Regions from separate parts of the Halomonas sp. IOP_6 genome, predicted to be linked through region 1. Evidence: predicted binding sites of a transcription regulator. Region 1 holds the regulator's gene; the other holds the start of a gene.
The links. Region 1 encodes sigma-54, which starts transcription at its own class of promoters, with help from an activator protein. Its sites were predicted from a motif close to TGGCACNNNNNTTGCTNT; they were not measured.
Positions count from the first base shown of each region.

Region 2: a site for sigma-54 is predicted at 2,618-2,635, ahead of K7H08_RS04950 (NarK family nitrate/nitrite MFS transporter). Genes of this name have one in related genera too.

Region 1 is NZ_JAIRBO010000001.1:547,705-553,072, forward strand. Features, by position in the region: gene K7H08_RS02595 (KpsF/GutQ family sugar-phosphate isomerase) at 1-15, shown strand, start outside; gene K7H08_RS02600 (KdsC family phosphatase) at 51-593, shown strand; gene lptC (LPS export ABC transporter periplasmic protein LptC) at 593-1,165, shown strand; gene lptA (lipopolysaccharide transport periplasmic protein LptA) at 1,174-1,677, shown strand; gene lptB (LPS export ABC transporter ATP-binding protein) at 1,750-2,475, shown strand; gene K7H08_RS02620 (RNA polymerase factor sigma-54) at 2,581-3,996, shown strand; gene hpf (ribosome hibernation-promoting factor, HPF/YfiA family) at 4,094-4,402, shown strand; gene ptsN (PTS IIA-like nitrogen regulatory protein PtsN) at 4,407-4,877, shown strand; gene rapZ (RNase adapter RapZ) at 4,952-5,368, shown strand, end outside.
Region 2 is NZ_JAIRBO010000002.1:302,509-307,876, reverse strand. Features, by position in the region: gene K7H08_RS04965 (murein L,D-transpeptidase catalytic domain family protein) at 1-14, shown strand, start outside; gene K7H08_RS04960 (CZB domain-containing protein) at 269-1,366, shown strand; gene K7H08_RS04955 (patatin-like phospholipase family protein) at 1,471-2,490, shown strand; gene K7H08_RS04950 (NarK family nitrate/nitrite MFS transporter) at 2,792-4,153, shown strand; gene K7H08_RS04945 (nitrate regulatory protein) at 4,269-5,368, shown strand, end outside.

The DNA.
Region 1 (5,368 bases):
AGCGGTGTCATTTAATCAATCTTTTCAAACATTAATAATACGGAGGCTTCATGGCCCTACCTGACGCTCTACAAGACCGGATTCGCCGCGTAAAATTGCTTGCTATTGACGTTGACGGCGTACTTACCGATGGCCGCCTCTATTTTCAAGCTGACGGTATCGAAATCAAAGCGTTTCATACCCAAGATGGCCACGGCCTCAAACTTTTGAAACGCGTCGGAATCCATGTTGCCTTAATTACTGGGCGTGATTCTCCCATGGTCAGCCAACGTGCTGCGTCGCTGGGCATTACCCACGTGTATCAAGGGTGCGAGGATAAACTCACTACGCTACGCGCGCTTTGCCAACGCCTAGACATCACGCTTGAGCAGGTTGCTTATTGTGGTGACGACCTACCAGACCTTGCTCCAATTAAACGTTCTGGCGTAGGCATCACCGTCCCTAATGCTCCTGATTATATGCATACTCACGCTGACTGGATCACCGATCGGCTTGGTGGCCACGGCGCTGTACGTGAAATCTGCGATACCTTATTGATGTCTCAAGGTCATTGGGATGCTGTTTTAGATACGTACCTACACGGCCAATCGTAATGCGCTTTTGGGTTAAAAAACGCCTTTGGATAACCATCATGGTGTTTGCCTTAGGTGGCGTACTGGTATGGCTGGATCCGCGCGGCCCTCAAGACCAATCAATCGACGCAGAGGCTCGTGCTCAAGAGCCCGGCCATGTACTAGAGAATGCAGAAATTACTCTGTTTGGTGACACCGGAGCCATCCAGCAGTCGCTGACGACGCCACGCTTAGTTCATACCCCTCAAACGGCGATGACAGATGTCCTCTCCCCCAGGGCGACACTATTTGATAGCGATGAGCGTCAATGGCTAGCGACGGCGGAGACCGGCACCCTAAATACTGACACGCAGGCGCTCACGCTAGCTGGTTCAGCCCAATTACTTGCACCTGATGAGGGCTGGCAGTTGAATACTGAGTTATTACACTATGATGGCATCACCCGTCATGCTTGGAGCGATGCCGAAACCATACTTCAGCAACCGCCCCAGCGCATTGACGCTTCACGTATGGATGTATGGCTGGATGATAGCCAGATCCGCTTAACCAATAACGTGCGCGGCGTTCACCCGCCTGCCACTCGTTCTCAGTAGGAGTCGCGATGAACGTTCTTATTCGCACGGCACTCTTCGTCATTGCGCTACCCATTTCAGCGGCAGCGCTACCGGTTATGGCACAAAGCCAAGCCCCCGTAGAAGTAGAGGCTGACCGTTTAGATCTCGATCAACGCGCAGGCACCGCAGTGTATTCAGGCAACGTCGATATTCGGCAGGGCAATATGCAACTGCGCGGCGATCGCGTTGAGATTCAGCGCAACGATGCTGGCGAGCTATCGCGTGCCATTGCAACCGGTGGACGAGCCTACATACGTAACCAGCTCGAAGACCAAGCTAGCCCAATGGAAGGCTGGGCAAAACGTATTATTTACCATGTTGCCGAGCGTCGGGTAGAGCTCATTGACCAAGCGGAACTGACCCAGCAAGCAGATCGCTTTGAAGGTGGGCGATTAGAGTACTTTATCGACCAAGGTGTGGTTCAGGCGCGTTCTGATGTTAGTGGTGGTGAGCCACAACGTATCCGCATGACTCTTCAGCCGGAACAATAGGAGTGTCCAGTGGCGACCAATAACGCAGAGCCCGCACCTCAAACCACAGCCTCAGAATCAGAAACCGCGCCGATAAAAACACTTTATGCCCAACACTTAGCTAAAAGCTATAAACGCCGCCGTGTCGTTAAGGATATTAACCTAGAGATATCTCAAGGCAGCGTGGTAGGGCTACTAGGCCCCAATGGCGCAGGCAAAACGACATCGTTTTATATGATTGTCGGCTTGGTAAAGTCTGATGCGGGAAAGGTTGGCATTGATGAGCTTGATTTAACCCATGCCCCCATGCACGAACGTGCAATGGCTGGTATTGGCTACTTGCCTCAGGAAGCCTCTATTTTTCGCAAACTTACCGTCGCCGACAACATCATGGCAATCCTGGAAACCCGCAAAGAGCTCGATCGTAGCGCCAGGGAGCAGCGCCTTGAGTCGCTACTGGAAGATTTTCACATCACGCACATTCGTGACAACTTCGGCATGAGTCTTTCGGGCGGAGAGCGTAGACGTGTTGAGATTGCCCGCTCCCTCGCGACCGAGCCTGCCTTTATCCTGCTTGATGAGCCGTTTGCCGGCGTTGATCCAATCTCAGTGGGCGATATTAAAACGATCATTCGAGCCCTCAAAAAGCGCCATATCGGCGTGCTGATCACTGATCATAACGTCAGGGAAACACTGGATATTTGCGATATTGCTTACATTGTAGGTGACGGCCATATCATCGCCAGTGGCCCCCCTCAGGAAATTCTCAACAACCAGCGGGTAAGAGACGTTTATTTGGGGGCTGATTTCCGCTTGTAAACAGCCATCTGTAGAAAAAATAGTAGTGGTGGCATACTTATTGCACTTGCACCAAGCCATAACTCGCACTAGGGTGGAGCTTTCTGATTAACGAGCGGTTCTCAGATGGTCATGAAAGCTTCTCTTCAATTGCGTATCGGTACACAGCTGACCATGACACCTCAGCTGCAGCAGGCCATCGCCCTGTTACAGCTATCAACGCTGGACCTCCGTCAAGAAATTCAGCAAGCACTTGATGCCAATCCAATGCTTGAGCAGGAAGATGAGTTCGGCGAACAGGCCGTTAGTGAACCCCAGGAAGCTGAATGGTCCGAAAGCATTCCTAACGAACTCTCAACTGACAGTGACTGGTCAGACACTTATCAAGACCTTGGTAGCCATGGTGCCAGCAGCGAGGGGCCTGACTTTGAGCGTCAAGCCGCTGGTCAAAGTTTGCATGGCCACTTACTTTGGCAACTCGCCATGACAGATTTTTCACCACGCGACCACGCCATTGCTGAAAGCCTCATCGATGCACTGGATGCCAACGGCTACCTAACCCAGCCTCTCAATGACATTCGCGAAGGACTTAAAGCCCAAGGGCATGAAGGCCTTAGCCAGCGTGAAGTTGAAACAACCTTGCTTCGTCTTCAACAGTTTGAGCCCACCGGTGTATTTGCTCGCGACCTGCGGGAGTGCTTAATGCTGCAGCTCGCCTCACTACCGGAAGATACACCGCTGCTTATGCCTGCCAAGCGGTTAGTGCGTCAATTTCTGGAAGCGCTTGGTAAGGATGATGTGCGTTTGCTAAAGCGGCGGTTAAGTCTAGATGATGAGCAGCTTGATGATGTCATCCGCTTGATCCGCAGCCTTGATCCTCGCCCAGGAAGTGCCTTTGGCGACACTGATGACAGCTATGTAACGCCAGATTTAGTCGTACGCCATGACCACGAAGGATGGCACCTGGAGCTAAATCCTGAGGCATTGCCGCGCTTGCGCATTCAACCTGACTACGCAAGCCTGATCAAACGGGCTGACAAGAGCCAAGATAACCAATTTTTAAAAGAGCATCTCCAAGAAGCTCGCTGGCTCATCAAGAGCCTTTCAAGTCGAAATGATACGCTACTGCGGGTGGGCCGAGAAATCATAGCTCGCCAGATAGGCTTTCTGGAACACGGCGAAGAAGCCATGAAACCGCTGATTTTAGCCGATATCGCAGACGCCGTAGAAATGCATGAATCCACTATTTCCAGGGTCACCACCCAGAAATACATTCATACTCCGCGCGGAGTGTTTGAGCTCAAATACTTCTTTTCAAGCCAAGTAAGTGGCCAGGACGGCGGTGACAGTCACTCCAGCACCGCCATCCGCGCTCGAATCAAAAAACTGGTGCAAGATGAACCGCCCGGGAAACCTCTCTCAGACAGCCGCCTCGTGTCGCTATTGGAAGAGGGTGGCATTAATGTGGCAAGGCGAACGGTGGCCAAATATCGCGAGTCGATGGGTATACCCTCTTCAAGCGAACGCCGCCGTTTACGCTAATAAAACAGTGCTAACGAACAAAGTCTGTCTAAGGGCTTTGCAATAGCGCAAAAAGGGTTACAATCGAAGAACAGTCCGATGGATAAGGAGCACGTCAATGCAAGTAAATATCACTGGTCATCACGTAGATCTGACTGACGCCTTGCGTGACTATGTAAATGAGAAGCTGGAACGCGTTGAGCGCCATTATGACAATATCACCACCGTACAAGTGACCTTATCTGTTGAAAAGGAGCGCCAGCAAGCTGCCTGCACCCTGCATGCTGCAGGTGCCGATCTACACGCAGAAGCATTAGACAACGATATGTACGCTGCGATTGATGCACTAGCGGACAAAATTGATCGTCAACTCGTTAAACACAAGGAAAAAGCACAAGCTCGCGCCCAAGGCGCTGGCGTGCGTTAACTCAATGACGTTGGAAACTATTCTTCCCCCGGAGCGCGTGCTGTATGACGTCCCCGGGGGCAGCAAAAAAAGGGTGCTGGAATTTTTCAGCACCTTTATTGCGCAAAACACGCCAAGCCTAGATAGCCAAGAAGTCTTCAGCCGCCTGATTGGTCGTGAGCGTTTGGGTAGCACTGGAATAGGCAACGGCGTTGCTATTCCTCACGCCCGTAGCCCTCACTGCAGCTCGCCTATCGCTGGTTTTTTAAAGTTAGCTGAGCCAGTAGATTTCGATGCTATTGATGGCGACCCCGTCGACCTTGTTTTCGTACTTTTAGTGCCCGAAGAGGCGGACGACACGCACTTAGCCTTATTAGGGCAAGTGGCGTCCATCATGAACAACGTTGACACACGTCAGCAGCTTCGTAGAGCGGCTAGCCAACGTGAGCTATTGGACCTTATTACAGCAAAAATTCGTGAACAACCTGTTACCTAAATGGTCCACCGCTAGACACTGCCTACTAGTTTAACGTTTACCTCCATTTTTATTGGCATGCCAAGAGAAACTCTATGCAACTGGTGATCATTAGCGGCCGTTCAGGGTCCGGTAAATCTATCGCCTTACAAGCGTTAGAAGATCTTGGCTATTGTGCCATCGATAATTTGCCCGCCATGTTACTCGGCTCCCTTGTGGATGAGCTTCGCGAGCAAGGGGCACGCCCTCAACTAGCGGTAAGTATCGATGCGCGTAATTTACCAGCTGCGCTAAAGCAGCTGCCAAAAATGCTTGAATCTTTGCGTCAGAAAAGCATTCACTTCCAGGTTATCTATCTAACCACCGATGCGCGAATTCTTCTTGAGCGATACTCAGCCACGCGTCGTCGCCACCCTCTTACGCGTGATAGTGACATGACGCTTGAAGAGGCCATCAATAAAGAAGAAGAAACCCTGCTCGACATCCGTGATCTTGCCGACCTGATGATCGAC
Region 2 (5,368 bases), on a different contig from region 1:
TAGCCCAACGCTGATAATTTTCCCATCAAAACTGGTGAGCGGCGAAGCTGCCCACTTTGTGAGACCAGCCTTAAGGCTGGTCTTTAAAATTCGCCTTTGAGACTAATCTTTGAGACTGACTCGGATACATTAAGAAACATAGTCCTCAAAAACGCAAGAGACTGGTTTTCATCATTAATACCAGGTAACTCCGGCACGCACGGCAACCACCTGCAATACTTTGTGACAAAACATCACAAAGCTATTTACTATTTTGCAGGTACTGGCCATGTTTGCTTTTATGCATCCGTATCAAACTATCCATCGCCTAGAGCAAGAAGTGGCAGCGTTGAATGCCCAATTAGAGGCTGAAAAAAAGCGCCACCGCTGTCGCGCGATCAGCTTGATGACGCCGGTTGAGTCGCTCAGCATGCTTCAGGCCAGGGGCGCGGACATGCTTTGCTCATTGAGCAAAGGCGTAGAAGTGCATGCTCAGCACCTTGCTGCCGAGCAATCGACACTTACTGACACTTTCAGCCGACTCCATAAAGCCGAGCAAAGCGCACAAACGTTGCAGCAACACCGCCAACGCTGCCAGCAAATAGACACGTATTTAGCGTCCCCTTTAGTGACTGAGCAAGCCTTCCACGATATACGTCAGCTGAGTGTCGAATTAGGGCACAGCGCAGGCCATACACAAGCGTTAGCCATTACTGCGGCCTTGGAAGTCGCTCACTTTCATGAACAACCGGCAGGCATGCCAGCAATTGTCCAGGACCTGCAAGAGTTATCAGAACACTCTCGGCAATTAGCGCATCAGCTAGCGCAGTGGATCGAGCGCACGGCATTGCAAGTCAATGAAGATGCAAAGATCCGTGATTATCAGCAGCAGGAAATAAAGGCCTTAACCAGCGCCGCCCAAGCAGCAGAACATGTCATTGAGCAGTTGATAGACCAGTCACGCCATATGTATAAGGTCATACACCACAGTACAACTACGGCTTATTTGCACGCCGCCAAACTCGAGCATGCGGTATGGAAAAGCCGCCTTTATAGGCAACTACTCTCTGCTCATCTGGAAGAGAATTTAGAAGATCACCAGCACTGCACGCTTGGGCATTGGTACTTTATGGGGGACGGTCATCGCTATAAGCATACGGAGGCTTACAAAGCGCTGGCGGCACCGCACAAGCGTTTTCATGAAAGCGGTTTAGAAGCACTTAAGTTTGCCCGCCAAGGTGATCATAATGGCCAGCTTGCGGCACTGGCTATGATGGAAGAAGCCAGCAGTCAGCTAGCACTCCAGCTTGATAAACTGATGGAGCATGCCGTTTATGAGGTTCCCCTTTCAAATGGGCGCCCTTCACCATTAGCAGATTCACCTTGATGACGTGCTGTGGGCCTGCCTAGCAGGCGTACACATATCACACCCTTTTATGCCATGCTGAGTGGGTTACTGCGCTTTTAATCACTCACTCAGCAGGGAAGGCAATGTCGCAGATCAAAAAGCTAGATCTCGCTTTACAGGGCGGTGGAGCCCACGGTGCTTATACATGGGGTGTCATCGACCGCTTACTTGAAGATGACCGTATCGAAATAGAGGGCATCAGTGGCACAAGCGCTGGCGCAATGAATGGTGTGGTCATGGCAGACGCCCTCACCCGCGGTAACAAAGAGACAGCTCGCCAGGCGCTACACCAGTTTTGGAAAGCGGTTAGCCGAGCGGGTATGGCAAGCCCAATTCGCCGCTCGCCACTTGATGTACTTACCGGAAACTGGTCCCTCGATCACTCACCGGGTTATGTGGCTATGGACCTTTTAAGCCGCTTGGTATCCCCCTACCAACTGAACCCTCTGAATATTAATCCATTGCGTGACATTGTCGCCGAACATATTGATTTCGAACGTGTAAGACGTTGTGAGCAGCTTAAGCTATTTGTGACGGCCACTAACGTTCGTACTGGAAAACAGCGCGTCTTTCGCCGCGAAGAGATGAGTGTAGATGCAGTCATGGCCTCTGCTTGCCTGCCATTTGTATTTCAAGCGGTTGAGATAGAGGGCGAAGCGTACTGGGATGGCGGTTATATGGGTAACCCAGCGCTGTTCCCTTTAATGGAGGAGTGCAGCGCACGCGACATTCTGTTGGTGCAGATTAACCCCATCATCAGAGAAGAAGTCCCCACGTCTGCCTCAGCCATAATGAATCGACTAAATGAAATTACCTTTAATTCAGCCCTGATTAAAGAAATACGCATGATTGCGCTGCTTAAGCGCACACTGGATGAACAGGGAATCGAAAACTGCTATCAGCAAGCGCTCTTCCACCGTATCAGTGGCGAACAGGCGCTAGAGGATCTCTCGGTATCCAGCAAAATGAACTCAGAATGGGCGTTTCTATGCCATCTGTTCGAGCAAGGGCGCGATGCCGCCGAACGCTGGCTAGAAACTCACTTTGAAGCGATAGGTGAACGTTCAACACTGGATATTGACGCTGTTTATTTGCACGAATAACCAGCACTCAGGTGTCGCACGTCTTCACCGCAGATGCGCCACCTTGGTGCATTACCAGCCTACTGAAACTCTCCACCTATTAAACAAACACACATAAGAAACTGATTTTAAAATTAAAATAATCTTATGGCGAACTAATTGCTTCACTCTTACTGAATGATGGTAGGCGTGGACCAGGCCCAACGGGTACGAGTGCGTCGAACCTGCCCTTCAATGGCGAAGGCATGTTCTCGTTAACAACATAGCGCCTTTCCAAGCGCCATGTTTTGACCCACTCGTATCGTGCTCTGTGAGGCCATCCATGGACATTCGCAATAAAGCTAACCGCATTCGGCTATTAAACTTCTCTACCCCTCAAATGCGTGCGTTCCACTTCTCCTGGTTCGCGTTCCATATCTGTTTTTTTGGTTGGTTTGGCATCGCTCCACTGATGGCAGTGGTCCGTGAAGATTTATCACTCACCCAAACGCAGATCGGCAATACCATTATTGCCTCCGTTGCTATTACCGTTATTGTCCGCCTGCTCATTGGCGTGCTGTGCGATAAAATTGGGCCTCGTAAAACCTATACCGGTTTGTTGATGCTCGGCGCTGTGCCCGTTATGTGCATAGGTTTTGCCAATAGCTTTGAGACCTTCTTACTCGCTCGGCTGGCCATCGGAGCCATCGGCGCATCCTTTGTGATCACCCAATATCACACCACGATGATGTTTGCGCCGAATGTCGTTGGCACCGCCAATGCGACCAGTGCTGGCTGGGGGAACTTGGGCGGCGGTACGACGCAAATCCTGATGCCGCTGATCTTCTCAGGTCTACTAATGCTTGGCGTTAGTGAAACGCTAGGGTGGCGCTTAGCAATGGTGGTGCCTGGCGTCGTACTGTTTTTTACTGGGATTGGCTATTGGCTGTTTACCCAAGACGCTCCCGATGGCAACTTTAGCGACCTGCGCGCCCGCGGTGAGCTACCTGAAGCCACAGGTGAAAATAGCGCAGTACAAAGCTTTCTGACCGCAGCAAAAGATATTCGCGTATGGGCGCTGTTTATTGTTTACGGGCTCTGCTTTGGCGTCGAACTAACCATCAATAATATTGCCGCTATCTACTTCTTCGACAAGTTTGACCTGACCCTGGCAACCGCTGGTTTAATCGCTGGCTTATTTGGCCTAATGAATATTTTCGCCCGTACCCTTGGCGGCGTTTTTTCAGACCTGTTCGCCAAACAAGGCGGTTTAAAAGGGCGAGTTCGCTGGCTGTTTATCGCCTTGGTATGTGAAGGAATAGCACTCATTGCCTTCTCACAAATGCATGTCTTAAGCCTCGCAATTGGCATCATGCTGGTCTTTAGCCTGTTTGTTCAAATGGCCGAAGGAGCAACATTTGGCGTGGTGCCCTTTATCAATAAAAAAGCACTGGGGGCTGTTGCCGGTATTGTGGGGGCGGGTGGAAACGTCGGTGCCGTATCCGCCGCCTTTCTGTTCCGTAGTGAAAGTCTTGGTTATCAACAAGGGCTTTTTTACCTTGGCATTACCGTATTAGTGCTCGCTTCCTGTGTACTGGTAGTACGCTTCAGCGATGCCACAGAAGCCGAAGAAGCCGAAGAAGCCACCGCCTACCGTGATGCGGTTGGCGGCGACACGAGCGCAGGCGCACTCTCGCTGCGTTAGTATTCACTTACCCCTCTGTACGCTTTATCCGTGACGATTTTTTACGACACGTTTTCGCGACACTTATCGCAACAGAGGGGATTTCATCTCAGGCGGGGAGTAAAAGGAAACCACTATGTCTTCAGCCCAACAACTACTCTTAACCGCCCTTCGATGCGATATCGATAGCCTGCACCACTTAGCCACTACCTCAGAGATCGTTGGCGACATTAGCGGTTTTATCCATGCGCTCCAACGTGAACGAGGCGCCTCGACGATTTACCTTGTCTCGAAAGGTAAACGGTTTGCTACTCGGCGAAAGGAATTTTTACAGCATAGCCATGAAGCCGAGACCGTTATGCGCCAGCGGCTAGAAGCGCTTACCGAAGAAACACGACCACAGGCAGCGGCACGCTTACTCAGGCGGATCGCGGCGGTGTGGCTTGCCCTGGATGACCTAAACACGTTACGACAAGCCATTCATTCGTTTGCGATCTCTCCTGATGCGGCAACCCAAGCCTTTAACCACTTAATTAGTGGACTCCTCGCCATTGTATTTGAAGCAGCAGATACCTCGGTAGACCCGGATATCACTCGCGCACTAGTGGCTATTTTTCACCTTATGCAAGGCAAAGAACTCGCTGGGCAAGAACGTGCCTGTGGTGCCTTTGGCTTTACCCATGGGCATTTCGACGATGCTCATCGCGAGTTGATTCACCAATTAGTACGCGATCAGCAACGCTGCTTCGACACCTTTGAAGAGTTTGCCTCATCCGAGGCTGATCTTGTTTGGCAGCAGACTCTCTCGCCGCGAACACTCGCGGGGATTCAGCAGCTTCGTAACATTGCTTACCAACATGTTTGTCAACACTCTCATCAAGAAGGCCGCGTAGACAAAACGCTTAGCGAAACATGGTACGACCTAACCACATTACGCATTGATAGCATCAAAGCCGTTGAGGACATCCTAAACCGCCAATTAACGGCGCTATGTCATCAAAAAATCGCTCAGGTGCATTCGACGTTAGAGCAGGCTAAAACACCTCCTAACCAGCCAACTCTTGCTCCCTGTGAGCAGCTTCTTGCCTTGAGCGATACACAACCATTAGGAGAGCTGACAGCTAGCGCTTTAACCTCTCCATTAGGACGTTCACTGATTGAGCTTGCCCATGCCCAGTCGAGCCACCTTCAAGGTCTTAGCGATGAGCTGGAAAATACCCGTAAAGCCCTGCGTGA